4 regions of the Kribbella sp. NPDC054772 genome follow, and region 3 is predicted to be linked to each of the others. Evidence: riboswitches for the same ligand, from Rfam matches in the RefSeq annotation. Region 3 holds a riboswitch; each other region holds the start of a gene.
The links. Region 3 has a riboswitch for cobalamin ahead of ACWGID_RS03310 (magnesium chelatase subunit D family protein). Riboswitches for the same ligand answer to the same signal wherever they lie in the genome.

Region 1: linked by a shared signal. The riboswitch ahead of ACWGID_RS40125 (ABC transporter substrate-binding protein) and the one ahead of ACWGID_RS03310 (magnesium chelatase subunit D family protein) in region 3 are both predicted to bind cobalamin.
Region 2: linked by a shared signal. The riboswitch ahead of ACWGID_RS28260 (ribonucleoside-diphosphate reductase subunit alpha) and the one ahead of ACWGID_RS03310 (magnesium chelatase subunit D family protein) in region 3 are both predicted to bind cobalamin.
Region 4: linked by a shared signal. The riboswitch ahead of ACWGID_RS10525 (CbtB domain-containing protein) and the one ahead of ACWGID_RS03310 (magnesium chelatase subunit D family protein) in region 3 are both predicted to bind cobalamin.

What each region holds. Positions count from the first base shown of each region.
Region 1 is NZ_JBSHBJ010000053.1:4,028-11,753, forward strand. Features, by position in the region: gene pdxR (MocR-like pyridoxine biosynthesis transcription factor PdxR) at 1-93, shown strand, start outside; gene ACWGID_RS40110 (ABC transporter ATP-binding protein) at 17-793, opposite strand; gene ACWGID_RS40115 (FecCD family ABC transporter permease) at 796-1,818, opposite strand; gene ACWGID_RS40120 (FecCD family ABC transporter permease) at 1,815-2,798, opposite strand; gene ACWGID_RS40125 (ABC transporter substrate-binding protein) at 2,795-3,817, opposite strand; cobalamin riboswitch at 3,846-4,030, opposite strand; gene ACWGID_RS40130 (hypothetical protein) at 4,069-5,016, opposite strand; gene ACWGID_RS40135 (MFS transporter) at 5,048-6,334, opposite strand; gene ACWGID_RS40140 (sterol carrier family protein) at 6,547-6,885, opposite strand; gene ACWGID_RS40145 (hypothetical protein) at 6,975-7,607, shown strand; gene ACWGID_RS40150 (alpha/beta hydrolase) at 7,621-7,726, opposite strand, start outside.
Region 2 is NZ_JBSHBJ010000022.1:53,312-61,037, reverse strand. Features, by position in the region: gene ACWGID_RS28270 (alpha/beta hydrolase) at 1-824, shown strand, start outside; gene ACWGID_RS28265 (ribonucleotide-diphosphate reductase subunit beta) at 924-1,976, opposite strand; gene ACWGID_RS28260 (ribonucleoside-diphosphate reductase subunit alpha) at 1,973-4,771, opposite strand; cobalamin riboswitch at 4,935-5,102, opposite strand; gene ACWGID_RS28255 (DinB family protein) at 5,163-5,744, opposite strand; gene ACWGID_RS28250 (Fic family protein) at 5,814-7,079, opposite strand; gene ACWGID_RS28245 (class I SAM-dependent methyltransferase) at 7,171-7,726, shown strand, end outside.
Region 3 is NZ_JBSHBJ010000002.1:83,632-91,357, forward strand. Features, by position in the region: gene ACWGID_RS03300 (cobyrinate a,c-diamide synthase) at 1-1,257, opposite strand, end outside; gene cobO (cob(I)yrinic acid a,c-diamide adenosyltransferase) at 1,251-1,865, opposite strand; gene ACWGID_RS03310 (magnesium chelatase subunit D family protein) at 1,867-4,158, opposite strand; cobalamin riboswitch at 4,231-4,367, opposite strand; gene surE (5'/3'-nucleotidase SurE) at 4,512-5,279, opposite strand; gene cobN (cobaltochelatase subunit CobN) at 5,292-7,726, opposite strand, start outside.
Region 4 is NZ_JBSHBJ010000005.1:45,940-53,665, forward strand. Features, by position in the region: gene ACWGID_RS10510 (alpha/beta hydrolase) at 1-972, opposite strand, end outside; gene ACWGID_RS10515 (histidine phosphatase family protein) at 1,030-1,590, opposite strand; gene ACWGID_RS10520 (CbtA family protein) at 1,587-2,333, opposite strand; gene ACWGID_RS10525 (CbtB domain-containing protein) at 2,339-2,536, opposite strand; cobalamin riboswitch at 2,574-2,698, opposite strand; gene ACWGID_RS10530 (LysE family translocator) at 3,183-3,824, shown strand; gene ACWGID_RS10535 (MFS transporter) at 3,826-5,202, opposite strand; gene ACWGID_RS10540 (DUF1304 domain-containing protein) at 5,241-5,609, opposite strand; gene ACWGID_RS10545 (phosphotriesterase family protein) at 5,705-6,616, opposite strand; gene ACWGID_RS10550 (DEAD/DEAH box helicase) at 6,680-7,726, opposite strand, start outside.

The DNA.
Region 1 (7,726 bases), on a different contig from region 3:
ACGGACGCGATCAGGACTATCGGCGAGGCCGCGGCAGCACCAACGGCGTACCGGTCAACGGGTCCGGGATCACCGAGCACTCCAGCCCGATAACCTCCGCGACCACCTCGGGCGTGATCACGTCCGCGGGCGATCCGACCGCGACCACCTCGCCGCGTTTGAGCGCGATCAGGTGGTCCGCGTACCGCGCCGCGAGGTTGAGGTCGTGCAGCACCAGCACGATCGTCTTGCCGTGCTCGCGGTTCAGGTCCTGCACGAGGTCGAGGATCTCCAACTGGTGCGCGAGGTCCAGGAACGTGGTCGGCTCGTCGAGCAACATCGTCTCGGCGTCCTGCGCCAGCGCGAGCGCGATCCACACCCGCTGCCGCTGACCGCCGGACAGCTCCTCCAACGGCCGATCGGCCAACTCGGCGACACCGGTCGCCGCGAGCGCGGCCGTCACCACCCGCTCGTCCTCTGCTGACCATTGCCGGAACCACCGTTGGTGCGGATGCCGCCCGCGCCCGACCAGGTCGGACACGGTGATCCCGTCCGGCGCGACCGGCTGCTGCGGCAGCATCCCCAACCGCGTCGCCAGCCGCCCGGCGCTGAGCTTCGCCAAATCCTGGTCGTCCAAGTAGGCGGCTCCGCCTCGAGGCGCGAGCAGCCGGGCCAGTCCACGCAGGAACGTCGACTTCCCGCAGGCGTTCGCGCCGACGATCACCGTGATCCTCCGCTCCGGGATCGCCGCCGACAACCGGTGTACGACGGGACTCCCGCCATACCCCAAGGTCAGCTCTTCTGCTCGCAGCATCGTCATCCTCCTCGGCCGACTCGGTTCGCGCGGGCCATCAGGAACAGCAGGTACGGCGCCCCGAGGAACGCGGTCACCACACCGACCGGCAACGCCGTCGGAGCCACCACCGTCCGCGCGATCAGGTCCGCGGAAACCACCAGCAACGCCCCGATCGCACCAGCCGCCAGCAACCCGGCCACGCGCTCCGCAACCAGCCGACGCGCCAACTGCGGCGCCACTAACGCCACGAACCCGATCGGTCCAGCAGCCGCCGTCGCCAACGCCGCAAGCCCAACGCCGACCGCGATCAACACCCCACGCGACAACTCGACCCGCCCACCCAAGGTCCGCGCCAAGTCGTCGCCCAACTCCAACAACCGCAGCTGCCGCGACGAGCCCACCGCGGCCGGCAACCCCACGACCACCGCGGCGCCGATCAACGCCACGTCCGACCACGACCGCCCGGCAAGACTTCCGGCGAGCCACATCGATGCGCTCTTCGCCGTGTAGATGTCCGCCAACGTCAGCAGGTACGCCGTCAGCGACCCGATGATCGCCGTCACGCCAACCCCCACGAGCACCAGCCGATACCCGGAGACCCCGTTGCGATAGGCCAGCAGATACACGCTGAGCGCGGCGAGCAACGACCCGATCAACGCACCCAGCGGGATCCACCCACTCCCGATCACGGTGATGATCAGTACGGCGGCCAACGCGGCACCGGCGTTGATGCCGATCAGGTCCGGACTCACCAACGGGTTGCGCGCGAGCCGCTGGAAGATCGCGCCGGACACCGCGAACGCCGTACCGACACCGATGCCGACGAGGACGCGAGGCAAACGATTGTTCACGACGACGTCGTACGTGATGAGCGTCCCGTGCCCCGACAACGCCCGCAGGACATCAGAGAGCGGAAGCGCGTAATCGCCACGAGTCAAGGCGAACGCACCGACGACCACCGTCAGCACCCACGCGACCGTCGAGACCACGACGCTCGCGACATCCACCCGAGTGGACACCCGCCCGATTCGCAAAGTCTTCACAACGCAGCCGTCCGTCGACGGCGCACCAGTGCGATGAACAGCGGTGCCCCGATCAGCGCCGTGATGATCCCGACCTGCAACTCCGCCGGCCGTACGACGATCCGCCCGGCGACGTCCGCGAGCAACAGGACCGCGGGCGCGAGCACCATCGACCACGGCAACAGCCACCGGTAGTCCGCGCCGACGATCGTCCGTGCGACATGCGGTACGGCGAGACCAATGAAGCCGATCGGGCCGGCGATCGCGGTCGCCGTACCGGCCAGGATCACCACGGCGACGCCGGCGAGGATGCGCACGAGCGCGACCCGGGTGCCGAGGGTCTGCGCAAGTTCAGCGCCGAGCGCGAGCTGGTTGAGCGACCGGGCCAGCACCAACGCGAGAACGGTGCCTACGGCAAGGAAAGGCACAGCCTGCACGACGATCGCCCCGTTCGCCAAGGACAACGAACCGACAACCCAGAACCGGTACTCGTTCAACGTCGAGAGATCCAGCAACGTCGCGGCCGACGTGACCGAGCCGAGCAGCGCGGAGATCGCCGCTCCCGCCAGCGCGAGCTTCACCGGCGTCGCTCCGCCGATCGCGCCCACGACGTACACGACGACTGTCGCGACGAGCGCGCCGCCCATCGCGAACCACACGTACCCGGTCAGGCTGTGCACGCCGAACACCCCGATCGCCGCTACTACGGCCACGGCCGCGCCCGCGTTCACGCCGAGAATCCCCGGGTCGGCCAGTGGGTTCCGCGTCACGCCCTGCATCAACCCACCGGACAACCCGAGCGCGACCCCGACCAAGAGACCCGCGACGGTTCGCGGCACGCGCAAGTACGTCACGACACGATCGGTATCGCTGCCGCTGAAGTTCGCCAGCGCCTGATAGACGTCACCGGTCCCGACCCACTGGTTCCCGACGCACAACGACAGCACGACGGCCACGGCCAGCACCCCGACGCAGCCCGTGAGCCCGGCAGCCTTCCTCACTTGAAGAGGTCAGGGTGAATGATGCGCGCCAGGTTCTCCGTCGTGTACGCACCCCGCACACCCGCCGAGTGATTGGCGAACAACCACGGCACCACATGACGATTGCGCACAGCCTTCAGATTGCTCAGCGCCGGATTCGCGAGCAGGTTGGCGACATCCGGTTGCGACGAGGCGGCCGTCAGCGACGCGTCACAGCACCCGCTGATCAGCACGTAGTCCGGGTCGCGCTTGATGAACTCCTCGACGCTGATCTTCACGTTCCGCTTCGACGTCAGGTCCGCGAACGCGTTCACGCCACCTGCCTGCTTGATCAGCACCGTCCCGAAGTCCGGTCCACCAGACACCGTCAGGCCGCCGCCCTCCAGCGCGGGCCGGATGATCGCCACTGTCGGTCGCGGCGCGTCCTTCACGGCCGTCTCGACCGCCGCGATCCGCCGCTGCTGGTCGGCGATCACCTGCTCGGCACGGTCCTCGACCTTGAACAGCTTGCCGAGGTCGCGCAGATCGGCGTACACGTTGTCCATCGAGACCGTCGACGGGTCGATCGCCTCGTCGCCCTTGCCGTCCGCGGTCGGGCAGAGCGGGCTGAAGATCCAGGTCCGGACGCCGAGGTCGGACAGGCTCTTGCGGCTGCCGAAGCTCGAGTCGCTGCCGGCCGCGCTGAACACGTCGTTGAACCCGGACAGCACGAAGTCCGGGTTCAGGCTGAGCAGCTGCTCACGACTCGGCAGGTTCTTGTAGTACGTCGCCTTCGCCTGCGCGGCGGCGTACTCCGGGAGCACCTCGGCATCCAGGTACGCCGTACCGACGAGCCGATCCGAGATCCCCAACGCGTGGGCCATCTCGATCGCCGGTTGGTACGCCGCGAAGACCCGCTGCGGCGGACCGTCGACGGAGACGTCGATCCCGCAGTTCTTGACGGTGATCGCACCGGCACTCGAACCGGCTTCAGCAGCTGGGCCACACCCAGCCAACAGGGAAACAGACAGGACAACAGCAAGCACGCGTACGACGGCCATGGGCGGACCGCTCCTCCAGCACCTCGTGGACGGGTCGAGCGCCGTGGCCGGTCTCCTGGCTGACGGGTACCGCGATCGCCGGTCGAACCTTCCCAGCCGCAAGCGGCCAGTGGTCTCCCCGAGGGGAACGTCCGGCGAACATCCCGATCACAGTGGCGAGGGCCGCGCCGGTACTCCACCGGCTTCCCGAACACCACGGCGCCGCCACCCTAACATCCGCGACTGTGTCGCAGATCGTCAGCGCGTGTAGATCAGCGCGTATAGATAGGCGCCATCGCCAGCGCGAACTGCGTCATCAGGTCCGGGTCGATCGCCCGGGCCGGCAGCGGGACGAAGTCCACCAGCTTGTCGTCGCCGACGCGGATCGTGGTCCGGCCGGTGGCGGTGTCGACGTACCCCTCGTCGCCGAGCGGGATCGACTGCGAGGTCGCGGCCTTGGCGAGCGGAGCGATCAACGCCTTTGCCTGCGGAGTACGCCGTACCGAGGTGGTCAGCACGCTCGTCGCGGTCACCCAGCCGCAGACCGGGTCGCCGGGCGTCGTCTCGCTGTCGCGGCGGGCCGTCGGCCGCGCGCCCAGCACCTTCTCGGCCCCGGACGACCCGCGGTCGCACTCCGGGCGCGTGATCACCGGATCCGCCGTCGGAACGCCTGCCGCTTGCCGGGCGACCTCCTGCGCGAGGACGACGTACTTCGCGAGCGTCGCCTTCGGACCGGCGACCTTGTAGAGCTTGCCGCCCAGCAGGAACACCACGAACGTGCTCGCCCCGTAGCCGCCTTGGCCCACCACCGCAGGCTTCACCGGCTCACCCTTGGACGCCTTCTGGCTCGCGGCCAACGTCGCCGCGGTCGCCGGGAGCACCGATGTCTCGATGCTCAGCACCGGACCGTTCGGAAAGTTGCTCAGGGTCAGCTGGCAGACGTCGTACGTCGGAGGGCCGAAGTCGGTCGGCACCGTCTTGGTCTGGATATCCACAGCAGGCACCGCAAGCGTCGTCCGGACCAATTCCTGGTTCATCCGCAGGCATACGGACTGCGCGGGTGCCGCCGAGGCCGGCACGCTCGGGCTCGGCGTATCGGAGGGCGTCGCCGATGGGGTATCCACAGCGCTCGTCGACACCAGTGGCGGTGCGCTCGGGGCGGTCTCCTGCCCGGGACCGCTACAGCCCGCGAGCAGTACGACGGCCAGGCCAGCGGTCATTCCACGGCGGATACGCATGATGCCTGGAACTCTAACCGGCGGTCCGGAGCTCCCTTTCGCGGACGGCGTGTTCGTCGGTACGGGCGTCGTACCGCCAGAACTCACGCAGCCAGACAGCGGTCCCGATCACGCCGGCGACGCACATGACACCGCCGCTGACGATCGCGGTCCGGACGCCGGTCAGGTCGGCAACGAGACCGGACCGGGCCTGTCCACCGAGCGGGCCGAGCGAGTACCCGAGCATCTCGATCCCGGCCAGCCGACCGCGCATCTCGTCCGGGATCGTCTGGTTCCAGATCACCGAGCGGAACAGCACCGAGACCATGTCGGCCGCGCCCGCCAGCGCGAAGAAGGCGATCGCGATCCAGATGTTCGGCGCCAGCCCGGCGAGCCCGACCGCGGCACCCCAGCCGATCGTGGCCAGCACCACCGCCCGGCCCTGGTGGTGCACGTGTTTGGCCCAGCCGCTGGTCAGGCTTGCGCACATCGCCCCGATCGCCTCGGCGCTGTACAGCAGACCGAGCAACCTCGGCTCCTTCAGGATGTCGGTCGCGAACGCCGGGAACAGCACGATCGGCATCGCCAGGAACATCCCGACCATGTCGACGAGGTACGTCGCCAGCAGGTCCTTGCGCCGGAACGCGTAGACGATCCCGCCACCGATCGCCCGCAGACTCGGCGCGCTCGCGCCATCACCCGCGCGGTAGGCACCGAGGCGGGTGTACATCAGCGTCGCGAACACGATCCCGACCAGCTCGACCGAGAACGCCCAGGTCACGCCGACCGAGCCGACGAGGACGCCGCCCAGCGCCGGGCCGGCGAGCTGACCGATCTGCGAGGTCAGTGAGCTCAACGCGACCGCGGCGGGGATCTCCGCGTGCTTGACCACACGGGGCAGCAGCGCCTCGCGGCTCGGCCGCTGCAGCGAGGACGCGATCGCGTTCAGCGCGCCGCAGACGTAGATCAGCCAGACCTGCGGGTTCGGGAGCAGGGTGTTGACGACCATCAGCGCGGAGATCACGACCTGGGCCAGGCCGGTGCCGACGAGCAGTTTCCGGCGCTCCACGTGGTCGGCCAGCGCGCCGCCGTACAGGCCGAAGACGACCAGCGGGACGATCGTCACCAGGCCCATCGCGCCGACCGCGAAGTTCGATCCGGTCAGTTGGTACAGCTGGTACGGCAGGGCGACGTACCCGACCATGCCGCCGAGGAAGAAGACCGATCCGGCGACCAGCAGGATGCGGAAGTCACGGGAACCACGCCACGGGGTCAGATCGACGCGCAAGCGGGCCAGGCGGGCGCGGAAAGGGGTTGCCACCGGACCATGGTGACAGGTCCGACCGGCCGGGACGAGCCTGATTTCCGGACCTCGTTTCCACCACCGTCGAAAGGCTCCGGCGGGGACCTCGGACGCGCCTAGCGTGAGGCCGATTGGTTGCCGTGGGCGTCAATCCCACCGGCCCGGACCGGCCCACTGATCCATCCGCCTGGCTGACCGATGCGCGAGGTCGGCCAGGCGGATGCCGGGACTCAGGCGAGCGGGAGCAGGCCGGTCAGGTCGGTGCGCTCGCCGCTCGCCCGGAGTTTTCCGCTGACGCGGGCGTCGGCCCAGGTGACGCGTCCGAGGGCGACGTCGATCCACAGTTCCGGGGGCATCTCGATCACCGCGCCGGGCGTCCCCCGGGTGTGTCGCGGCCCCTCGATGCACTGCACGGCGCCGTACGGCGGGACTCGGACCTCGACCGCGTGACCAGGTGCTTTCGCGACCAGGAGCTTGAGCAACTCCTTGGTGAGCAACTTCAGATCCGCGCGTTCCGCCGCACCGTCGTCATAACGCTGTAAAGCCTGCTGGAGCGCGGGGTCGGACATCTTCACGACGTGTCAGCGTACGCGGCGGTTTGCGGAGACGCCCCTCTCGTCGGCGATAATCGGGCGGGAGAGAGGGAAGCGAGGTCGGGATGCTCACGCCCAGGCACCAGGCGCTGCTGATGACGCTGGCGGGAATGACCGTCGGTGTGGCCGTGTTCGGCACGGTGCTCGTCATCAACGGCGGAAACCCGTTCGCGGCGCACGAAACGCCGGCCGGGATCGTGAACAGTCCTCCCCCGAGCAGTTCCCCGACCCGGACCGACGGGCTCCAGGCCGACTCGGTGCAGTACGTCGTGCAGAACTTCGGTTCCAGCGGCGACCCGGTCTCCGCAGAGGTGCCGACCGGCTGGAAGAGCGCCCAGGCGGGCACTCGACCGAAGTTCCTGGACCCGACCGGCGTCTGGCAGATCCGGTTCGACACCCGCGGCAGCAAGCAGGCCCCGGACGATCTGGTCGCGAACCGCGTGCGCAGCATCGACGAGCACGACCTGAAGGTGCTCAGCCGGGACGGCGGCACGCTGGTCTACACCTACACCGACCAGAGCCGCGGTCCGCGGATGGGCCTGTCGCGCTGGATCTCGCTCGACGGGGGCAAGTCCTCAGCCGCCGAGATCACCGTCGGCGGCCGCCCGCAGGACGAAGCCGGCCTGCGCGCGATCCTGCAACACGCCACCGACACCATCAAGCTGCCGGTCGAACCGGGCGACAACCGGCCCAACTAGCGCGGGCCGGGCGCTAACACTTGATGTCGGCAGCCGGCGTGTTGCCCTGCACCAGATAGCTCTCGACGACGTTCTTCACGCAGGCGTTGCCCGACAGGTACGCCGTGTGCCCGTCGCCG
Region 2 (7,726 bases), on a different contig from region 3:
GGGCCGAGGTGGACTCGGCCAACGCGTCCGGTAAGCAACCTGTGGTTTTCGTGCACGGGCTCTGGCTGCTCTCGAGCAGCTGGGACCGGTGGCGGCGGTTGTTCGAGGAGAACGGGTACAGCACGGTCGCTCCGGGGTGGCCGGACGACCCGGAGACGGTCGCGGAGGCGCGCGAGCACCCGGAGGTTTTCGCACACAAGATGGTCCTGGCGGTCACCGATCACTACCTGGACGCGATCGGCGGCCTGGACCGGAAACCCGCCGTGGTCGGGCACTCGTTCGGCGGGCTGATCGCCCAGAAGATCGCCGGCGAGGGAGCGTCGGCCGTGACCGTGTCGATCGACCCGGCGCCGGGTCGCGGCGTACTGCCGCTGCCGGCGTCGGCGTTGAAGTCCGGGTCGCCGGTCCTCGGCAACCCGGCGAACGCGCGGCGCTCGGTCACGCTGAGCTTCGACGAGTTCAAGTACGGATGGGCCAACGCCCTCGACGAGGACGAGGCCCGGCAGTTGTACGACGAGTTCCATGTGGCGGCGTCCGGCGTACCGATCTTCCAGGCCGCTGTCGCGAACCTGAACCCGTTCAGCGAGACCAAGGTCGAGTACAAGGCCGAGAACCGCGGGCCGATCCTGCTGGTGTCGGGGGAGAAGGACCACACGGTGCCGCACGCGATCACGCACGCGGCGTACAAGCAGCACGCGAAGAACTCCGGCATCACCGAGTTCGTCGAGCTGCCGAACCGCGGGCACTCGCTCGTCATCGACCACGGCTGGGAAGAGGTCGCCCGCACCGCACTCGACTTCATCCAGAAGCACGGCCCGGAGTGAGCTGCCCGGAGTGAGCTGCCCGGTGTGAGTTGCCCGGAGTGAGTTGAAGGAAGGCCCGCGGAGCGGCGAGTTGCACCGCGGGCCTTCCGGATCGGGGTGTCAGTCCCAGCTGAGTCCGCTGGAGGACTGGTACTCGATCACTCTGGTCTCGAAGAAGTTCTTCTCCTTCTTCAAGTCCATCACCTCTGACATCCATCCGAAGGGGTTCCGCGTTTCACCAAACAGCGGAGAAATTCCGATTTGTTCCGCTCTGCGGTCCGTGATGAACCGCATGTACTGCTCACAGAGGTCCGCGGTGAGGCCGAGCATGCCGTTCGGCATCGTCGCCCGGCCGTACGCGACCTCCAGCTCACAGGCCTCGGCGAGCATCTGCCGGACCTCGGCCTGGAAGGCGGCCGTCCACAGGTGCGGGTTCTCCTGCTTGATCTGGTTGATGCAGTCGATGCCGAAGTTCAGGTGGATCGACTCGTCGCGCAGGATGTACTGGTACTGCTCGGCGATCCCGACCATCTTGTTCCGCCGGCCGAGCGACAGGATCTGCGCGAACCCGGTGTAGAACCACATGCCCTCGAAGACCACGTAGAACGCGATCAGGTCGCGCAGGAACGCGGTGTCGGCCTCCGGTGTCCCGGTGCGGAAGTCCGGGTCCTCCAGGTGCTGGGTGTACTTCAGCGCCCACGCGTCCTTGTCCGAGATCGACGGCACCTCGCGGTACATGTTGAACAGCTCGCCCTCGTCGAGACCGAGCGACGTACAGATGTACTGGAAGGTGTGGGTGTGGACGGCCTCCTCGAACGCCTGGCGGAGCAGGTACTGCCGGCATTCGGGGTTGCTGAGCTGGCGGTAGACCGCGAGGACGATGTTGTTCGCGACCAGGGACTCGGCCGTGGCGAAGAAGCCGAGGTTGCGCTTGAGCATGAGCCGCTCGTCCTCGGTGAGGCCGTCTTTGGCCCCTGATGGACGCCGCCACAAGGCGATGTCGGCCTGCATGGACACCTCGGTCGGCATCCAGTGGTTGTTGCAGGCCGCGAGGTACTTCTCCCAGGCCCACGTGTACTTCAGCGGGAGGAGCTGGTTCACGTCCGCGCGGGAGTTGATCATCGCCTTGTCGGCGACCTCGACACGGGCCGCTCCGATCGACAGAGAGCTCACTGGCAGGCCTCGCAGTCCGGGTCGTCGAGGGAGCACACGGCTCCGGTGGGCTCAGTGAGAGCAACGGGTACGGCGTTGAGCCGGCCGTCGGTGCCTTGAAGCGTGGATTTCTCCACGTGGGTTGCTGACTGGGAACGCAGGTAATAAGTCGTCTTGAGGCCAAAGCGCCACGCTGACCGGTAAAGCCCATCCAGCGCGCGGCCGGACGGTTTCGCCATGTAGAGGTTCAGCGACTGCGCCTGGTCGATCCATTTCTGCCGCCGCGACGCCGCCTTCACCAGCCAGAGCGGGTCGATCTCGAACGCCGTCGCGTACAGCTCACGCAGATCGGCCGGGATCCGGTCGATGCCGGCCAGCACACCGTCGTGGTACTTCAGGTCCGACACCATCACCTGGTCCCACAACCCGCGGTCCTTGAGGTCGGCGACGAGGTACGGGTTCGCGATCGTGAACTCACCGGACATGTTCGACTTCACGAACAGGTTGCTGTACGTCGGCTCGATCGACTGGCTCACGCCGGAGATGTTGGAGATCGTCGCGGTCGGGGCGATCGCCATCACGTTCGAGTTCCGCATCCCGTCGCGCAGTACCTTCGCCCGCAGGGTGTCCCAGTCCAGCCGGGTACTCCGGTCGATGGTCACGTCACCGCCGCGCGCGGTGTGCAGCAGGTCGAGCGAGTCGATCGGCAGGATCCCGAGACTCCACAGCGATCCGTCGTACGACGAGTAGCGGCCGCGCTCGGCGGCGAGATCGCTGGACGCCTCGATCGCGTGGTAGCTGATCTGCTCCATCGAGCTGTCGGCGAACTCGACCGCGGCCTCGGAGGCGTACGGGACCCGGAGCGTGAACAGCGCATCCGCGAAGCCCATCAGACCGAGGCCGACCGGCCGGTGCCGCTGGTTGGCGCGCTCCGACTCCGGCGTGGTGTAGAGGTTCACGTCGATGACGTTGTCGAGCATCCGGACCGCTGTCCTGACGGTGTCCCGGAGCAGGTCGTCGTCCAGGCCGGTGTCGGTCAGGTGCGCGACCAGGTTGACCGAGCCCAGGTTGCAGACCGCGGTCTCCTCGACCGTGGTGTTCAGGGTGATCTCCGTGCACAGGTTCGACGAGTGCACGACACCGCTGTGCTGCTGCGGTGAACGCAGGTTGCAGGCGTCCTTGAAGGTGATCCACGGATGCCCGGTCTCGAACAGCACGGTCAGCATCCGGCGCCAGAGGTCAACCGCCTTGACCCGCTTGAAGGTATGGATCTCGCCACGATCCGCCGCCTCCTCGTACGCGCGGTACGCATCGGCGAACGCGGTGCCGTAGAGGTCGTGCAGATCCGGCACCTCGTCCGGCGAGAACAACGTCCACTCACCACCGGCCTCGACCCGCTGCAGGAACAGGTCCGGCACCCAGTTCGCGGTGTTCATGTCATGCGTACGCCGCCGCTCGTCCCCGGTGTTCTTCCGCAGATCCAGAAACTCCTCGACGTCGATGTGCCACGTCTCCAGATACGCACACACCGCGCCCTTACGGCGCCCGCCTTGGTTCACCGCGACCGCGGTGTCGTTGGCAACCTTGAGGAAGGGGACGACGCCCTGGGACTCGCCGTTGGTGCCGCGGATGCGGGCGCCGATGCCGCGGACCGGGGTCCAGTCGTTGCCGAGGCCGCCGGAGTACTTGGCGAGGAGGGCGTTGTTGCGGATGCCGTGGAAGATGCCGGCCAGATCGTCCTCGACCGTGGTGAGGAAGCAGGACGACAGCTGCGGCCGGGTGGTGCCGGAGTTGAACAGCGTCGGCGTCGACGACATGAAGCGGAACGAGCTGAGCAGTTGGTAGAACTCGATCGCCCGCGCCTCCCGGTCGTCCTCGCGCAGCGCCATCCCCATCGCGACGCGAAGGAAGAAGGCCTGCGGCAACTCGTACCGCACTTTGTCGATGTGCAGCAGGTAGCGGTCGTGGAGCGTCTGCAGCGCGAGGAACGTGAAGGTCAGGTCGGCGTCCGGATCGATGGCCTCGGCGAGCCGCTCGAGGTCGAACTCGGCGAGCCGGGGGTCGAGCTGCCCGGCCTCGATCCCGACCCGGATGTACCGCGGGAAGTAGTCGGCGTACGCCGCGGTCATGTCGGCCTGGCTGGCCTGCCGGGGCTCGCCGTACACGCGGCCCAGCGTCTCGCGGCGGATCCGGTCCAGCAGGAGACGTGCGGCGGCGAAGCTGTACTGCGGCTCGGTCTCGACGTACGACCGGGCGGCCATCACCAGCGCGAGCTCGACCTCGTGCTGCGCGATGCCGTCGTAGCAGGCGCCGAGGGTCTCGTTCAGGATCAGTTCGGGGTCGACCGCGTCGAGACCGGCAGCTGCCTCGGCGACGACCACTTGGAGACGATCGACGTCTAGCGGGGACCGGGTGCCGTCGGCGGCGCGGACGGACGGCGCCGGCTTCTCGGTGACGCCGGACGCGTCGGCGGGGGTGCGGGCCTTGGTCCGCTCCTCGCGGTACAGGACGTAGGCGCGGGCGACCTGGTGCTCGCCGGCGCGCATCAGCGCCAGCTCGACCTGGTCCTGGATGTCCTCGACCTGCACGCTGCGCCGCCCGGACAGCGAATTCAGACCGCGGCTGGTCAGGGCACCGACGACCCGGCCGGTCAGGTCGGTCACCAGGTCGCGGACCCGGTGGGTGGCGGCCGCGTCGGCGCCCTCGACAGCGAGGAACGCCTTCGTCACGGCGACGGAGATCTTGGTGGCGTCGAACGGAGTACTGCTGCCGTCGCGACGGACGACGGTCAGCTCGATCTCCCGGTCCGTCGCCACAGAGGCTGACGATGAGGAAGCAATGGTCACAGGTGTGCGCTCCAGAAGTGTTCGGAGACCCGGCACCACGCGAGCAGGCGCACGACGAGACGGCAGCACCGGCCGGTACCACTGCCCGTCACGCCCTGCGACCCACCCGCGAGATCTCGGACCGCGTGTACCGGCGGTACACGCACCGGTGGCAGGTATCCGGACTCGCGGACGCAGCTGGACGTCACGACCGCTCACCGTTGCGGGGCAGTTCCGGACTCGCACCGGATTCCCCTGTTGCCTCGAGATGAACAACATGTTGTGTCGTCGACCATCCCGAACCACCAGCAGTAGTGATGCTAAGTCGGAACATCTAGATCTTGTGGTAGCGCCACGCCGCGTGTCGCACATCTTGTGGTCCTCACGCCGCGACCGCATACAGATCCTGGAGCGTCATGATCTCGGAGCCGTGATGGATCAGCTCGCGATTGAGGCGCAGTACGACGTGGCCGAACGGCTCGGCCGCGTCGAGTTCGTTGGCCTGGCTGAGGCCGACCGTCGTCACCGCGTCCTCGTCGAGGCCGGCGATCGCGTCCTGCCAGGCCTCGACCCAGTGGGTCAGCCAGGCGACCGCATCCCGCGCGTTGCCGTGCAGGGTGATGTCCGCGCGGCCCTGCCGGCTTTCGCCGAACGTCCACTCCCAGCGCTCGAAGAACGTCTCGGTCAGGTGCGCGATCAGCCAGGCGATCGTCCGTGGGCCGCGATGGTCCGGCTCGTCCGGCCATTGCGCGACCCATTCGCCGGACCCGAGTGCGCGGAAGTGTCCTGTGTAGTGCCGCCGGACGACGGTGAGCGCCTCGCTGCTCGGGCGCCAGAAGTACTGCTCGTCGGTCAGCCGGGCCAGCCGGCCGGACAGGACCATCCAGCTGAAGCCGAGCTGGCCGCGGACCATGGCCATCGCCGATGGCCTGTGCAGGATGTCCCAGTCGAACGGCTCCGGCATAACAGCTCCCCTGTACGATCGAACATATGTTCGAATTCTTGCTCCACAGGGAACGGAAAGTCAAACCACCTAGCGTGTCGGTCGTGGCCTCGACGGAACGGGTCTGCTAGGCGGCTCGATCTGCGTGTCCGCGGCCGGGCTCGCGAAGCGGCGCTCGAGCAGCGTGAAGGCGTCGATCAGCTCGGGCGCCTCGTAGACGCGGTTCCGCCGGCCGTCGGTGACCTCGCGCAAGATCCGCGCCTCGACCAGTCGGGCGAGGCCCTGGTTGGCGGCCTGCTGCGAGCGGTCGATGAGCTGCGCCGCGGCGGCGAGTGTGAGGACGGGTGCGGCCGGCAGGGCCTCGATCAACAGCTCGGTCGCCGAGCCCGCGCGGACCGGCGCGGCGCGTTCCCGCCAGGACGCCTTCAGATCGACGGCCGTCTGCTCGAAACGGGCGGCCTCCGCGGTCGCGTGCGTACAGGCCAGCGCGAACATCCGCAGCCACGGATTGGCGGCCGCGCGGGCCTTCGCGGTCGTCGAGCGCCCGACGTACCGGAAAGCGGTCAGGGTGTCGACGTACTCCGTCGCGTGGGTGGCGAGCGCCAGTGAGACCGGCGGCACCGTGCGCGTCACCAGGCCGTCGGCACGCAGGATCAGGTGGATCAGGGCCCGCCCGGTCCGGCCGTTGCCGTCGGCGAAGGGGTGGATGGTCTCGAACTGGGCGTGCGCGATCGCGGTCTTGGCGAGCACCGGCAGCGGCGACTCGCGGACGAAGGTCATCAGGTCCGCGAGCAGTTCCGGGATCAGTTGCGCCGGCGGCGGGACGTAGTAGGCCTCGGCGGGGGAGCGGCCGCCGATCCAGTTCTGCAGGTAGCGGATCTCGCCGCCGTACTCCGGGTTCGGCGACTGCGCCATCAGGAGCCGGTGTGCCTCGAGCAGATGGTCGACCTCGAGTTTGTCACCGGCCTGGACGGACTCGGTCACCCAGGTCATCGCGTCGACCGCGCCGAGTACCTCCTCGGCCGTGACGTCCCGCGCCCGATCCCGCAGTACGTCGGCCTTCAATAGGCGGCGGGCTCCGACGACGAGACCCTCGATGTGGGACGAGCCGACCGCCTCGGCGCGCAGCAGGAGTCGCGCGAGGGCCTCGCTGTTGGTCAGGACGGCGGCGGTCGCGTCCAGACGGGCGAGATCGCCGGCGGCGTCCTCGAGTGCCGCGAGAACGTCGTCGCTCAGGTTGAACTCCCGACCGACCAGCGGGTCCGGGAAGTACAGCTCGTACGACCCGCCCAGCCGCTCGGCCCGGGTGAACCCATCGGGGTGCCCGGGCCAGCGGTGTAACTCCACCCTCGCCATACTCTTATTCAACCTTATCCACAAACCTTGAACAAGGCTGTGGATGGGAGTCTGCCAGGCTGTGGACCCGGTTGTGGGCAGACTGCTTGGTGTGACTCTCGACGCGCAGACGCAGGACATGGTGGCCGCCAACGAGGCCGACTGGAACGCGAGGGCGCCGCTGCACGCGGCAAGCGACTTCTACGACCGCCCCGCCGAGTTCTGGTTCGCGGACTACGAGTGGGACGACCTCGGTCCGCTGGAGGGGCGCGACGTACTGCACCTGCAGTGTCATCTCGGGACGGAGACGATCGAGTTCGCGCGGCGGGGTGCACGGGCCAGCGGTCTCGATCTGTCGGAGAAGTCGCTGGATGCGGCGCGGGGGATCGCGGCCGCGGCCGGAGTCGACGTCGACTACGTCCACGCGAACGTGTACGACGCGGTGCAGGCGGTCGACGGTCGGCAGTTCGACATCGTCTACACGGGCAAGGGCGCGCTCTGTTACCTCCCCGACCTGAAGCAGTGGGCCGAGGTCGTACGGGAGCTGCTCAAGCCCGGGGGCGCTCTGTACGTCGTCGAGTTCCATCCGTTGCTCAATGCGCTGCGCGAGGTCTCCCTCCCCGGCGAGTCGGACGACCTGGTCATCCGCGCCGACTACCTCGAAGGAC
Region 3 (7,726 bases):
GAGCGTGATGCCTTCGACGCCGGTCGGGAGATACCAGGCCGGCTGTACGTCGGCGTCGAGGTCAACCGTGGTGCGGTGGAACTCGTGCCCGTGGACGCGGCGGCCCTCGTCGAAGAAGGTCGTGGTGGTCGCGGCGACAGCTGTTCGGTACCCGAGGGTGAGGCGCGGCGTCATCCGGCCGGTTGCCGGGAGAACGCCGGTCATCGGGTGGCCGTCGAGTTCGCGGCAGAGGTAAAGCAGGCCGGCGCATTCGGCGATCACCGGCAGACCGGCGGCGACCTCGGTGGCGACCTGGTGGCGCAGCTCCTTGTTCGCGGACAGGGCCTCCGCGTGCAGCTCAGGGAAGCCGCCGCCGAGACAGAGCGCCGCCGTTGCCTCGGGCAACGTGTCGGTCAACGGGTCGAACGTGACAACCTCCGCCCCCGCCGCGGTCAGCAACTCCGTCGTCTCCGCATACCTGAAGGAGAAGACCGGTCCCCCAGCAACCGCAACCACAGGTCGCGCGGTCGGCGAGGGCGGTTGTTCGAGCTCTTCGCTTGGGTTCCAGGGGGTGGCTTGGTGGCTGGGGGCAGCCTTGGCGGTGGCGACGACGGCCTGGAGGTCGACGCCTTGGTGGACGAGTTCGGCGGCGGCTTCGACTGCTGCTTCGGCTTGGGCGCGTTGTTCGTCGGCGGGGACCAGGCCCAGGTGCCGGCTCGGGACGGTCAGCCGTGTGTCGCGGCGGAGGACGCCGAGGACGGGGACGCCGGTCGGCGCGACACCGGCGCGTACTTCGGTCTCGTGCCGGTCCGAGCCGACCTTGTTCAGGATCACCCCGGCGATCCGCACTTCGGTGTCGAAGGCAACGAAACCCTGGACGACCGCCCCGACGCTGCGCCCGGCCGCCGACGCGTCGACCACCAGCACCACGGGCGCCTGCAACAGCTTCGCGACATGCGCGGTCGACGAGAAACCCTCGGTCCCGAGCGCACCGTCGTACAGGCCCATCACGCCCTCGATGACGGCCAGGTCCGCGCCGGCCGCACCGTGCGCGAAGAGCGGGCCGATGCGTTCCTCGCCGGACAGCATCGGGTCGAGGTTGCGTCCCGGGCGTCCGGTGGCGACCGCGTGGAACCCGGGGTCGATGTAGTCGGGTCCGACCTTGAAGCCCGCGACCACGTGTCCGGCGTTCCGCAGCGCGGCCATCAGCCCGACCGCGACGGTCGTCTTCCCGGCTCCGGACGCCGGCGCCGCGATCACCACCCGCGGAATCACCACTCGATGCCCTTCTGGCCCTTCTGGCCGGTGTCCATCGGGTGTTTCAGCTTGGTCATCTCGGTGGCCAGGTCCGCCGCATCGAGAAGCTTCGGATGCGCGTCGCGTCCGGTGATCACGACGTACTGGTGACCGGGACGATCGACGAGCGTCGAGACCACCTCGTCGACGTCGATCCAGCCCCACTTCATCGGGTAGGTGAACTCGTCGAGTACGTACAGGTCGTGGGTCTCGGCGGCGAGCCGGCGCTGGATCTCGCGCCAGCCCTCGAGCGCGTCGGCGGCGTGGTCCGCCTCGGTGCCGGCCTTGCGGGACCAACTCCAGCCCTCACCCATCTTGTGCCACTCGACCGGACCGCCCTGTCCGGTCGCCGCGTGCAGTTCGCCGAGCGCCTTGAACGCGCTCTCCTCGCCGACCTTCCACTTCGCGCTCTTCACGAACTGGAAGACCCCGAGGTTCCAGCCCTGGTTCCAGGCCCGCAGCGCCATCCCGAACGCGGCGGTCGACTTCCCCTTCATCTCGCCGGTGTGCACCATCAGCAGCGGCCGGTTGCGGCGCTGGCGGGTGGTCAGTCCGTCGTCCGGTACGGCGGCCGGCTGCCCCTTCGGCATCTCAGGCCGCCTTCCGGTCCGTGACCGCGCGGACGAGGTTGCCGGCGGCAACATCTCCGAGGTCGAGGTACTCCGCGCCGAGGTCGACCGCCAGTTCGGCGGCAAGACCGAGCCGGACGCCGCGGTGCGGTTCGCAGTCCACGACAACGGTCGCGATGCCCTGCTGGGCCAGCCAGCCGGCCGCCTGACGAGCGCGGGCGAAGGCGTTCTCGCCGTACGTGGCGCGGCCGTCGGTGACGAGCACCAGGAGCGGGCGCCGCCGCGGGTCGCGGATCGCGGCGATCCGCAGTACCTCGGCTGCTTGCAAGAGACCTTCGGCGAGCGGGGTGCGGCCGCCGGTCGGGAGGGATTCGAGGCGTCGTACGGCGGTTTCGACGCTGCCCGTCGGCGGGAGAGCGACCGTGGCGGCCGGGCCGGCGAACGTGACGAGGCCGACGGTGTCGCGGCGCTGATACGCGTCGAGGAGCAGCGAGACGATCGCGGTCTTCACCTCGCCCATGCGCTTCTTCGTGCCCATCGAGCCGGACGCGTCGACGCAGAACAGGACGAGGTTGCCCTCACGACCTTCGCGTACGGCGAGGCGGACGTCGGCGGGACGCACCACGAGGCCTGTGCCGCTGCGACCGCGGGCGTGCTGGTGTGGGGCGGCGCTCCAGATGGTGCCGAGGAGATGCGGTCGGCCCGGCTCGCGGCCGACTCGCGCGCGGTCGCCGACGACCCGGCCCACCTCGGTGATGGCGCGGGAGCGGCGGCCGGCGACACCCATCCCAGCTGCTTGCACGCTCAGGAGGCGGGCCTTGTAGGGCTCGGAGCTTCCGGCGATCTCACCGACCGGCGTCGGGCCGGGCTGACCGCTTTCACCGTCACCCGGCTCACCTTTCGCAGCCGAGCGCTTCGGGTCGCCGGGCGCGCCGTCGTCCAGGCCGTCGCGGGCCGGATCCGCGGCATCATCCGAGGCGTCGTTCGCCAGGTCGCCGTTTGTCGGGTCCGCGGCGCTCGCCGAGTCGTTCGAGTCGCCCGGCGCCGCGTCGGCGTTGGCCGGGTCGTCGGCGCCGCCCGGGCCGCCCGGGCCGCCCGGCGGGTCGTCGTCGGGGTCTTCCGGGGGCGTGCTGTTGTTGATCGCGTCTTCGAGTTGCTGCTCGTCCAACCCCGGTGCGTCGAACGGGTTCCGCCGACGGCGATGCGGGAGCGCCAGCTTCGCGGCCGCCCGGACGTCCTCGACCTCGACGACCGTGCGCCCGGACCACGCTGCATGAGCGACGGCGGCACGAGCCGTCACGAGGTCCGCACGCATCCCGTCCACGTCGAACGAAGCGCAGATCTCCGCGATCTGCCGCAGTGCGGAGTCGGTCAGGAGCACCTCGGCCAGCAGGTCGCGCGCCTTCACGATGCGCTCGGCGAGCTCCCGCTGCGCGCCGTCGTACCGGGCGACGAAGGTCTCCGGATCCGCCTCGTAGGTCAGCCGCGCGCGCATCACCTCGACGCGGACGGCGGGATCGCGGCTCGCCACCACGTCCACGGTCAGGCCGAACCGGTCGAGCAACTGCGGCCGGAGCTCGCCTTCCTCCGGGTTCATGGTGCCGACCAGCACGAACCGCGCCGGGTGCGTGACCGAGACGCCGTCCCGCTCGACCGTCGCCCGCCCCATCGCGGCCGCGTCGAGCAGTACGTCGACCAAGTGATCGTGCAGCAGGTTGACCTCGTCGACGTACAGCAACCCCCGATGCGCGGCCGCCAACAAGCCCGGCTCGTACGCCGTGACGCCTTCCGCGAGCGCCTTCTCCAGGTGCAACGACCCGAGCACCCGGTCCTCGGTCGCGCCCACCGGCAACTCGACCAACTGCGCAGCCCGCAGCCCCGGCCGCCCGCCGGTCCCACCCGCATCACCGCGGTCCGCCGCTCCCCCAAGCGGTCCGTCGCTGAGCGCGGTACCGTCCGCTTCCCCGTGACGCAGTCCGTCACCGTGCGCGGCACGGTCCGCTTCCGCGTGATGCGATCCGTCGCTGAGGTCGGCACCGTCTTCCGCGTGGTGCGGGCCGTCGGGGCAGGTCGGGTCGGGGCGCGCCGGATCGCAGGAGAAGCGGCAGCCGGGGACCACCTCGACGGGCGGGAGGATCTCGGTGAGCGCGCGGACGGCCGTCGACTTCGCCGTCCCCTTCTCGCCGCGGATCAGGACGCCGCCGATCGCCGGCGAGATCGCGGCCAGGATCAGCGCGAGCTGGAGATCGTCCATCCCGACGATCGCGGTGAACGGAAAGCTGGTCGACTGACCCGGTGAACGCACGGCCCGCATCGGCGGAATCCCTTTCGTCGAGCGGGTGTCCACGCCCGCTACGGCACTGGTACGCCGGCGCTGCGGAATTCCGTAGGCCGGCGGACGACCGTGGATGTCCTGGCTCCCAGAGTCTGCGCCTGTCACAGCTTTCGCACAGCTCTGGTCACAGTGGCGGGACCGCCCCGGATTCGCACCGGTGTTCCTCCACAACCGTCGGCCCGATCATGGCACACCAACTCCCTCCGGAACCCATCCCGGTCACGTGGCACTCACCACGCCGCCGGGTGGCGGGTTGTGTGACCACTGACGGGTTACAGCACGTCAGCGGCGCAGCAACCCGCCAGCGGCACCCGGTGTCAGGCAGTCAGGCGTCAGCGGTTCAGGCGTTTGGCGAGGGCGTTGGCGGCGGTGTCGTCCGCGACCTCGCGGATGCCGACGATCGGGGTGACGGTGACGAAGCCGGCGGCGAGGAGGGCCACGTCGGAGTCCGGGTCCGGATTCGGGTGATTCGGCCCCAGCAGGATCACCGGCTCCCCGGTCGGAGCCGTCGAGCCGGTCAGCCGCGAGTGTGACAGCGGCGCCAGCGACGCGTGGCGTACTCCTGCCAGCTGGTCCAGCGGGCGGTCCGGCACGTTGATCGTCACGACCGTGCCGGCGGGCTCGGCCGCGATCCACCCGAGCGCCTCACCCGCGATCGTCGCCGCGGTCGGCCAGTGCTGCGGGTCCTCCGAGTCGAGGCTGACGGCGACCCCCGACGTACCGTAACCGGACGCGGTCACGGCCGCCGCGACGGTGCCGGAGTGGAAGATCGACACGCTGACGTTGAGCCCGCGGTTGATCCCGGACAGGACCAGGTCGGGCGCCGGACCGAACGCGCCGAGGGCCGCCAGCGTCACCGCACCCGCGGGCGTTCCCTCGATCCCGATGTAGGTGACGCCGTTCTCCTCGTCGGACGCGGTCCGGATCGGGCGGCCGACCATGCCCGCGCGGGCCGATCCGACGCCACTCTCGTCGAGCAGCGGTGCGACCACGACCACGTCGTACCCGAGCTCGGCGATGGTCGGTGCCAGCGCCCGGATTCCCGGGGCGCGATACCCGTCGTCGTTGGTGATCAGGACCCGTGGTCGCTCAGGAAGCATGCCTCAACCCAATCAGCCGCGGTCCTCGATGTCACCTTCCGTCTCAAGTACTGCGTTCCGTAGCGTCGCGAGCGCCTCGTCCGACGGCTCCGCCCAGAGCCCGCGCTGCGCCGCCTCGAGCAGCCGTTCGGCGATGCCGTGCCGGGCCCACGGGTTCGACGCGCGGAAGAACTCGGCCATCTCGGGATTCGCGACGTACTCGGTGGTCAGCGACTCGTACATCCAGTCGTCGACCACGCCCGCGGTCGCGTCGTAGCCGAACAGGTAGTCGACGGTCGCGGCCATCTCGAACGCACCCTTGTACCCGTGCCGCCGCATCGCCGCCATCCAGCGCGGGTTCACCACCCGCGCCCGGAAGACCCGCTTCGCCTCCTCGTCCAGCGTCCGGGTCTTCACCTGGGCGGGGACGGCCGAGTCGCCGACGTACGCCTTCGGGTTCGAGCCGGTGAGGTGCCGGACCATCGCGATCATGCCGCCGTGGTACTGGAAGTAGTCGTCGGAGTCCATGATGTCGTGCTCGCGGGTGTCGGCGTTCTTCGCCGCGACCTGGATCCGGGCGTACGCGCGTTCCATCGAGCCGCGGGCCTCGGCGCCGTCCAGGTCCTTGCCGTACGCGTACCCGCCCCAGACGGCGTAAACCTCGGCCAGCTCGGCGTCGGTGCGCCAGTTGCGCGCGTCCACGAGCGGCAGCAAGCCGGCGCCGTACGAGCCCGGCTTGGAGCCGAAGACCCGGGCCGTCGACTGGCGTACGTCGTTGCCCGCAGCAACGTCAGCGTCGACGTGGGCCTTCAGGAAGTTGTCCGTCGGCGGCTCGTCGAGCGCGGCGACCGTGCGGACCGCCTCGTCGAGCAGCGCGACGACGTGCGGGAACGCGTCCCGGAAGAAGCCGGAGATCCGGATCGTGACATCGATCCGCGGCCGACCGAGCTCCACGAGATCGACCACCTCGAAGCTCGTCACCCGCCGGGACGCCTCGTCCCAGACCGGGCGGCAGCCGAGCAGCCAGAGCACCTCGGCGAGGTCGTCGCCCTGGGTCCGCATCGCCGACGTTCCCCAGACGGTCAGGCCCACCGATCGCGGGTACTCCCCCGTCTCGGACAAGTGCCGGGCCAGCAACGAGTCGGCGAGCGCGACGCCGACGTCCCACGCGTTGCGGCTCGGGATCGCCTTCGGGTCGACCGCGTAGAAGTTGCGCCCGGTCGGCAGTACGTTCACCAGACCGCGGGTCGGCGACCCGGACGGTCCGGCTTCGACGAACCGCCCGTCGAGGGCGCGCAGTACGTTAGCCAGTTCGTCGTCGGTGCGCGCCAGCCGCGGTACGACCTCCTCGGCCGCGAACGTCAGCGACGCCGTCACCTGAGCGGACTCCCGGCCGAGCACCTCGGCGACGACGACCGGGACCTTGGACGCGTCCCAGCTCAGCGTCTCCATGCCGAGGACCAGCTTCCGCGCGACGGCTTCCAAGATGTCCACACCGTCTGCGCCAGTGACCGCGGGCAGGTCGGCCAGCGTCGCCAGATCGGTGAGGTCAACGGACACGCCGGGATTGGCGAGCAACTCGGCCTCGTCCACCCCGAAGGTCTCCCCGAGCGCGGCCCGCAGACCCGGGATCGAGTACGAACCGCCCCACAGCTGCCGAGCGCGAAGTACGGCGAGCACCAGGTTCACCCGCGCTTCACCGTCCGGCGCACCGCCCAGCACATGCAGCCCGTCGCGGATCTGCACGTCCTTGATCTCGCACAGGTACCCGTCCAGGTGCAGCACGAACTCGTCGAAGTCGTCGTCCTCGGGCTTCTCGTCCGTGTGCAGGTCGTGGTGCAACTGGGCCGCCTGGATCAACGTCCAGATCTGGGCCCGCAGCGTCGGCACCTTGTCCGGGTCGAGCGCCTGCACGGTCGCGTACTCGTCGAGCAGGTACTCGAGCTTCGCCATGTCGCCGTACGTCTCGGCCCGTGCCATCGGCGGCACCAGGTGGTCGACGACCGTCGCATGCGCGCGCCGCTTCGCCTGCGTCCCCTCGCCGGGGTCGTTGACGATGAACGGGTACACCATCGGCAGGTTCCCGAGTACGGCGTCCGGCGCGCAGTCGGCCGCCATCCCGATCCCCTTGCCCGGCAGCCACTCCAGCGTCCCGTGCTTGCCCAGGTGTACGACGGCCTGCGCACCGAACCCGCCCTCTTCGACGGGTGCTTCCAGCCAGCGGTACGCCGCCAGGTAGTGGTGCGACGGCGCCATGTCCGGATCGTGGTAGATCGCCACCGGGTTCTCACCGAATCCGCGCGGCGGCTGGATCATCAGCACCACGTTCCCGAACCGCAGCGCCGCCAGCGCGATCGCGGGCTCGTCACCCGAGCTGTCGACGTACAACTCGCCGGGCGCCTCGCCCCACGCCTCGGTCATTGCCGTCTGCAACGATTCCGGCACCCGGCCGAACCACTGCGCGTACG
Region 4 (7,726 bases), on a different contig from region 3:
CTTCGCGGCCGCGTTGAAGGCGTCGCCCCACGACGCGCCGAGGAGCAGCTTGGTCTCGGCGCCCCGGCTGGTGTTCGTGCGGGTGATGTCCTTCAGCTTGCCCGAGACCACCCGGCCGATGTTGCGGAGCGCCTCGCTGTTCGGGCGGTAGTACTCGTTGTGCCAGCGCACCGACACCGCCTCGTCGCGGGCGAGCGGGTCGTTGGTCTCCATCCGGATCGCGTCGACGAACGTCGCGGGGTCCGGCCCGTGCCACTCCGAGAGCGCGACATAGTCGCCGGGCGCGCGCTCGACGTACAGCGTCGTCGCCGGTGTCACGAAGTCCGACGCCTCGTCGACGCGCTTGTCGATGCCCGGCGACCCGGTCATCACCACCTGCGGCGGACGGGCGCCGACCTCGAGCGCTTTCCCGACCACTTTCGTGCCGTACGAGTGCGCGACGACCGTGACGTCCGCCTTCTCCGCCTTGAGCTCGTCGACCTCGTCCAGGAACACCTTGAGCCGCGGCCCGCCCTCGGCCGCCGCGTCGTCCTCCGCGGCCTTGAGCAGGCCCTGCGGCGAGCTGTAGTCGAGCCAGACGATCACCGCGGTCTCCGGCCCGGCCTCCTGCTTGATCAGGTCGCCGCGGTCCGACTGTCCGGAGAACGTGTCGAGGCTGTTCCCCATCCCGGGAACCAGTACGGCGACGTGCTTCGCCTTCGGGAGCTCGCCGAGCACCTCGATCGCCCGCCCTTGTCCCTTCGGGTCGACCTTCAGGAACTGCCGCTGCCGCTGGACGTGAACGACGTTGCCGTCGGCATCCGTCTCGCTCACGGTGACCGGGGCCAGCAGCTCCTCGACGGTCTTCAGGCGCTTGAGTTGCTCGTCGTCCGCGGTGCCGTCGTCGGCCGCCGTCTGCAACCGCTCGCGAGCAGCCTCGAGCACCGCCAGATTGGCGCGGAACCGTTCGGCCAGTTGATCAGCCTCAGCCATGATGACTCCCCGTGACAGCCGGTCACCTGGGCGTGAGACCGGGCCACCGGCAGTTTGTCAGGCGGAGGGCACGAAGGCCAGAGACCAGTTCCCGCTGTGGTGGGACAGGCTGACCGTGGCGAGCGGCCGGACGTCGACATGCCGCAGCGACTCGGCGGGCGCGTCCACGACGTACAGGACGATCGCGCGGACCACCGCCGGGTGGACGACGGCGAGGATCGCGCTGGGTTCGTCGTGCTGCCCGGCCACGTCCCCGAGCCAGTCGGCGACCCGGGCGAGGACGTCGTTCTCGGTCTCGCCGCCCGGCGTTGCGGTGTGCGGCCGTTCGAGCCACGCCGAGACCCGCGTCGGGTCGGCCGTGAGCAGATCCTCCAGCTCGCGGCCGGCCCAGTCGCCGTACTCGCGGTCCCGCAGCTCGGGCGCGACGATCGCGTCGTACCCGAGCGCAGCGGCTGTCCGTACGGCGGCCTGCTCAGGTCCGGAGTACACGGCGTCTGCCGAGAGCTTCAGGTCGCGCGCCGCCTCGACACTCGCCGCGTCCGGCTCGGCGTCGCCGCCGAGCACGAGTCCGCGCAGTGCGGGTGTCAGGGCGTGCGCGACCAGGGTCAGCGTGGTCAAGCCGCAGCCACCTTCGATCGGATCGGCCGGCGGTCCACCGCGGCCGCGTACCCGAACCCGAGCAGGAGCCACAGCGTCGCCTGCGTACCGAGCGAGGCGAACCGGAACTGCCACAGCAGCGTAGCGGGGAACGTCTCCGGAACCTCGTTGATCCGCGGCAGGATCAGGTACGCCGCCACGACGGTCGCGAGCAGTCCGACGACACCACCGGCGAGGCGGGCGACATCGCCGTACCGCGCGGCCCAGCGGGACAGGGCGACCCCTGCCCACACCGCGAGCAGGCCGATGACCAGGGTCAAGAGGTAGGTGACGGTCCGCCGGGTGATGGTGTCGGGGTCACCGACCGCCGGCGGATTGGGTGGGTACTTGAAGAACGGGACGAGCACGATGCCGATGAAACCCGCGGCGGCGAGTCCGAGCGCGGCGTACGCGTCGTTGCCGGTCCGGAGCTTGCGGCGGAGCAGCGTGAACGCGACCGCGAACAGGCCGCCGAGCGCGACGCCGTACAGGCTGGTCGCGAGAAACAGGCCGGCCCGCTGGCCGTCGCGGCTGACCAATGGCTGTTCGTCCTCCGCCTGGTCAGCGTGGTTGTGGTCGTGAGTGTGCGCGGCACCGGCCTCTTCGATCGCGATCGCCGCGTCGACACGCGGCTCGCCCATCACGTAGGCGAACGTTCCGGCCAGCAGGCCGGCGAAGAGTCCGACGATCAGTCCGCGCACCAGGAGCGATCCGAAGGTGCGCATCTGATCTAGTGGCAGGGCACGCCGAGCAGGTGGCGACCGTCGTGCATCAGCTCGTGCAGGTACATCCCCGACTGGGAGACCGCGCCCTGGTCGAACCCGACCAGGTAGGCGAGCAGCAACATCAGGCCGACGCTGGTAAGAGCAGCAGCGAGAAGCTTGGGCGAGAGAGCCGGTACGGCGATCGTGCGGGCAGGAGCTGCCATTGAACTGAACCTCCTGGGGAAGTGCGCGTCCCCTTGGAAAGGCTGCTGTGCCCGAGCGTCCTGACTCACGAACCGAAGCTCGCTCACAGTGGCGCGGCCGTGCCGGACTCTCACCGGCTTCCCTCATGGCACCGCAGGTTGACCCTGGAACGGTAGAGCCCACACCGAACCCCGGTCAACGCGCCACGGCGCGCCGGTGACCAATCCCACCCCCACCCACCAGCCGCCCGGCGTGCGGCATGACCGCCCACCTGCCCAGCCCCTCGCTCCACCACGCCGGCAGCCCACTTCCGACGTACACCGTCGTGCCGCTCGCCTCACGACGCCCCCCAACCCAACCCCGACGTACGGCACTCCGCCGCTCCCCCACCACGTCCACTCCGCGCACCCCCATCCCCACGCGACCACCACCCTCGGCGTCCTCAACTACTGCCGAGTCGTGGCAATTGGCATGTGACCCCCAACGCGAGTCGTGAGTTCCGGCTGTCGATTTGCAACCAGGACCCACGACTCGGCGGGATCGCCGCGGGTAGGAGCCGAGGCGGGACGCCGGCCCGAGCATCGGCTTCTGCTGGGTGGGCATCACGCTCAGCTCGAAGGCGCCGCGAGCCGAGCGGTGAGTGAGGGGAGCGTTTACTCTGGGTGGATGCCGTCCGCTCATCATTTGGTTGCGTTTGCGATTACTGCGTTCATCATCATCGTGGTTCCGGGGCCCAGCGTGTTGTTCATCGTGGGGCGGGCGTTGGCGGTGGGGCGGCGGGAAGCCGTGTTGACGATGGTGGGGAACACGTTGGGTGCCGCGACGATGCTGGTGTTGATCGCGCTCGGGCTCGGGACGTTGATCGCCGCGAGTGCGGTCGCGTTGACGATCGTGAAGCTGGGCGGGGCGGCGTACCTGATCTATCTGGGGGTGCACGCTTTCCGGTCGCGGAAGTCGCTCGCGGAGGCGCTTGCCAGGGGGGTGAAGCCGGGGAGCAGCCGGAAGACCGTGCGGCAGGGGTTCCTGGTCGGGGTGACGAACGCGAAGACCGCGGTGTTCTTCGCGGCCGCGCTGCCGCAGTTCGTGGACAAGGGTGCGAGCAGCCCGGCGTGGGCGCAGATCCTGGTCCTCGGGTTGATCTTCATCCTGATCGCGCTCTGCTCGGACAGCGTCTGGGCGGTGGTGGCCGGTACGGCGCGCGAATGGTTCGCCCGCTCGCCGCGCCGGCTCGAGCTGGTCGGTGGCACCGGTGGTCTGATGATCATCGGTCTCGGCGCCAGCATCGCCGTCACCGGTTCCAAGGAATAGCTCAAACAGCAGCGGTACGTCGTCCCGCCGCGACACCGAGCAGCGCCAGCAACGCCGGGACACCGAACGCGACGACGTACGCCATGACCGCGGAATGCGGCTCCATCGCGGCGAACAACGACCCACCGATCGCCAGCACCGTTGCCGTGGACAACGAATCGCTCAGCTGCAGCGCGGAACTGTTCACACCCTGCTCGTCAGGCTCCGAGTACTCCAGCACCAGCACGGAAAGCGTGGGGAAGACCGTACCCATCCCGAGCCCGGTCAGGCTCCATCCGAGGATGCCGACGACGACCGGTACGTGCGGGTTCAGCGTGAGCGTGGCGGTGACGATGCCAAGCACGATCAGGATCATGCCGGCCTGCAGGAACACCTCGTGCGAGAACGGCTGCTTCGGGCGCCCGCGGTACCACGACGCCGCGGTCCAACTGAGCGCGCTGACGGTCAGGACCAGCCCGGCCAACGAAGGGGACAGCCCGCGCTCGCGGGTCAGCATCAGCGGAAGGAACACCTCGGCGCCGAATCCGGCCGCGGCGACCAGGCCACGGAGCGCGATCACCGAAGGCAGTCCGCGACCGAAGGTGAACGTCCCGCGCGGCAGCAGCCGCGGCCCGAACGCGATCACCCCGGCCAGGCCGATCACGAGCAGCGCAATCTGGAGTACGCCGTGCTGCTGCCCGCCGTAATGCAGCAGTCCAACCCCGACGGCCGCCGCGACCGCCCACAGCGCGCGCTTGTCCCAGAGTTTCCCGGGACGCGGCTCGTGCGTGTCGCCGCGAGCCAGTCCGGGCCGCATCACCAGCGCGGCCGGGATCGCGAGCGCGGGAACGGCGAGGAACACGATGCGCCAGCTGGCGTGCTCGACGATCAGTCCGGCGATCGCGGGACCGACGAGTGACGGCACCACCCAACCGGTAGCGAAGGCGGCGAAGATCCGCGGCCGTAGCCGGGCCGGGTACAGCTGCCCGACCACGACGTACAGGGCGACCGTCAGCAGACCGGAGCCGAAGCCCTGGATGATCCGGCCGATGACCAGGACCTCCATCGTCGGCGCGAATCCCGCGATCAGCAGGCCGGCCAGGAACCACGCCGTACCGTGCCAGAGCGGGCGGGTCGGGCCTTTCAGGTCGCTCCAGGTACCGGAGATGACCATCGCGACGACACCGGAGGCGAGTGGTCCGCCGAACGCGAGCGCGTACAGACTGAGGCCGTCGAGCGCCTGGGCGACGGTCGGCATCGCCGTCGCGACCGCGAGCGACTCGAACGCGACCAGGGTGATCAGCGCGACCATGCCAACGGTCAAGGCGCGGTACTGCGGGGAGAGAACGCCACCGGTGTCGGCGGCAGGCCCGGTCGCGGGCTCGGCAACGGTCGTCATGCCGAGAAGCTTCGGACCTCAAGTGCGCTTCAAGTCAACTAGAGAATCGCGGCGAACACCAGCGCGAGGATCGGCGGGACGGCCTGGGTGGCCGCGGCGCGCAGCATCCGGCGGTCGGAGGCGAGCAGTACGACGCCCGCGCCGGCCATGCACGCACAGGCGAACAAGGCGATCGCATGGCCCTTGTCGCCGCCCCAGATCAGCCCGCCGAGCGCACCGATCGCGAGGAACAGGTTGTAGAACCCCTGGTTGAACGCCCACGGCCGCGCGGCCGCCATCTCGGTGTCGTCCTTCACCAGGAACCGCCGGTACGTGCTCGGCTTGCGGAACAGCAGGCTCTCCAGCGCGAACACCACGACATGGAACAGCCCGGCCACTGCCACGAAGATCTGTGCGATCAAACTCATCCGCGTCCTCGCTTCGCTGCGGGCGCGGCTGAGGCACGAGACGCACTGTGCTTGATGATGAATTCGCTTCGCTCATTCATGGCGGGAACGTACCGTCAAGCCCGCCAATCCGTGGCGAAGGCACGCGCTGGGTTGTCCCGGAACACCGCGTCCGCGACGTCCGCACCGAAGTACCGCGTGATCCGTGGTCGGAGGTGGGTGAGCAGGTACGGCATCCCGGGCCCTTCCCCGGTCGACGCCCGGGCGCGGGCGCTCGTGGTGTCGCCGCCGAGCAGCAGCCGGTCGGTGTACCCGGCGTCGATGAGCGCGGCCAGGCAGTCGGTCAGTCGCGGATCGGTCGCGTTGTTCGCCCGCGACGGCCCGTCGAACGCCAGCCACGCGCCACGCTGCGCCAGTTCGAGATGCACCCGATGATCCGGGAACCGGTTGAGGTGCCCGAGGATGACCGCCGCCGGATGCACCTCGAGCTCGTCGACGAGCAGATCGAGTACGGCGTCCGCCGCGGATCCGAGCTCGTGATGGACAGCGATCGGCGCGTTCGTCGCGTGGTGCGCCTCGGCCGCGGCGCGCATCACGAGCTCCGCGTGCGCGTCGAGCACGTGGAATCCGCCCGCGACCTTGATCAGCCCGGCCCGGACCGGCGTCTCGCCGATACCGGTCGTCAACTCACGGACGAAGATCTCGGCCAGCTGGTCACGGATCTCGTCGACGTACCCCTCGGGGTAGTGCTCGCGCCGGTGCAGTCCGGTCGCCGCGACGATCGACACCCCGGTGCCGGTGGAGATCCCGGGAAGCGCCTCGGCGCCTTGGTGCAGACCGTGCGGGGTCCATTGCACGATCGCCTGGCCGCCGGCCCGCGCGAACGCCCGCACCTCGGCGACCGCGGCCGCCTCGTCGTCGAGCTCCTGACCTGGTAAGAGCGCGGAACGGAAGAACAGGTGGTCGTGCGCATCGCACACCCCGAGCGCTTCCGGCGCGAGGTCGTTCAGGACCGTTCGAATCCGCATCAGCATCCCAAGGTCAGGTCACGGCACCGCCAGTGGCACCGTAACCCAACCTCGAGATCTGGCTCAGGCCGCCTGCTTGCCCGGCGCCCGGCGGCGCCGGCCGCGACCGGCCGAGCGGCGGGACGGACCCGAGGACCGGCGACCGCCGGCCTTCGGCGTCGTCGACCGAGGTGCCGCCGGCTGCTTGGCCGCCGGGGCCGGCGGGGCGACGTACGTCCGCTCGCCCGGGGCCAGCTCGGACAGCAGCGGGTCGCCGGCGGTGAGCTTGGTGATCTTCGGCGCGATACCGGCCTTGCGGGTCAGGTCGCGGACGTCCCGGACCTGGTCGTCGGTCATCAGCGTGACGACGGTGCCTTCGGCGCCGGCCCGAGCAGTCCTGCCGGAGCGGTGCAGGTAGGCCTTGTGCTCGATCGGCGGGTCGGCGTGGATCACCAGCGTGACCCCGTCGACGTGAATGCCCCGGGCCGCGATGTCGGTCGCGACCAGCGTCCGCGCCGTACCGTCGGCGAAGGCTTCCAGGTTCCGCGTACGGGCGCCTTGGGACAGGTTCCCGTGCAACTCGACCGCGGGAACACCCTGGGCGATCAGCTTCTTCGTCAGCGCCTTCGCGCCGTACTTCGTCCTGGTGAACACGAGCGTCCGTCCGGGCGCCGCGGTCAGGTCCGTGAGCACCGGGAGCCGGGCGTCGGACTTCACGTGCAGGACGTGGTGGGTCATCTTGGCGACCGGCGAGCGGGCCGAGTCGACGCTGTGCGTCACCGGGTCGTTCATGAAGCGCCGGACCAGGACGTCGACGCCGGCGTCGAGCGTGGCGGAGAACAGCAGCCGCTGCGCGGTGGCCGGGGTCGCCTCGAGGAGCCGGCGGACGGCGGGCAGGAAGCCGAGGTCGGCCATGTGGTCGGCCTCGTCGAGCACGGTGATCTCCACCGCGCCGAGCTTCGCGTGACCCGCCTTGACGTGGTCCTCGAGCCGTCCTGGGCAGGCGACGACGATGTCGGTGCCCTTGCGCAGGCCGTTGATCTGCGGGCCGTGACCGACGCCGCCGAAGATCGTCATCGACCGCAGGCCGAGCGCGTCGGCGAGCGGCGTGATCGACGCCTGGATCTGGGT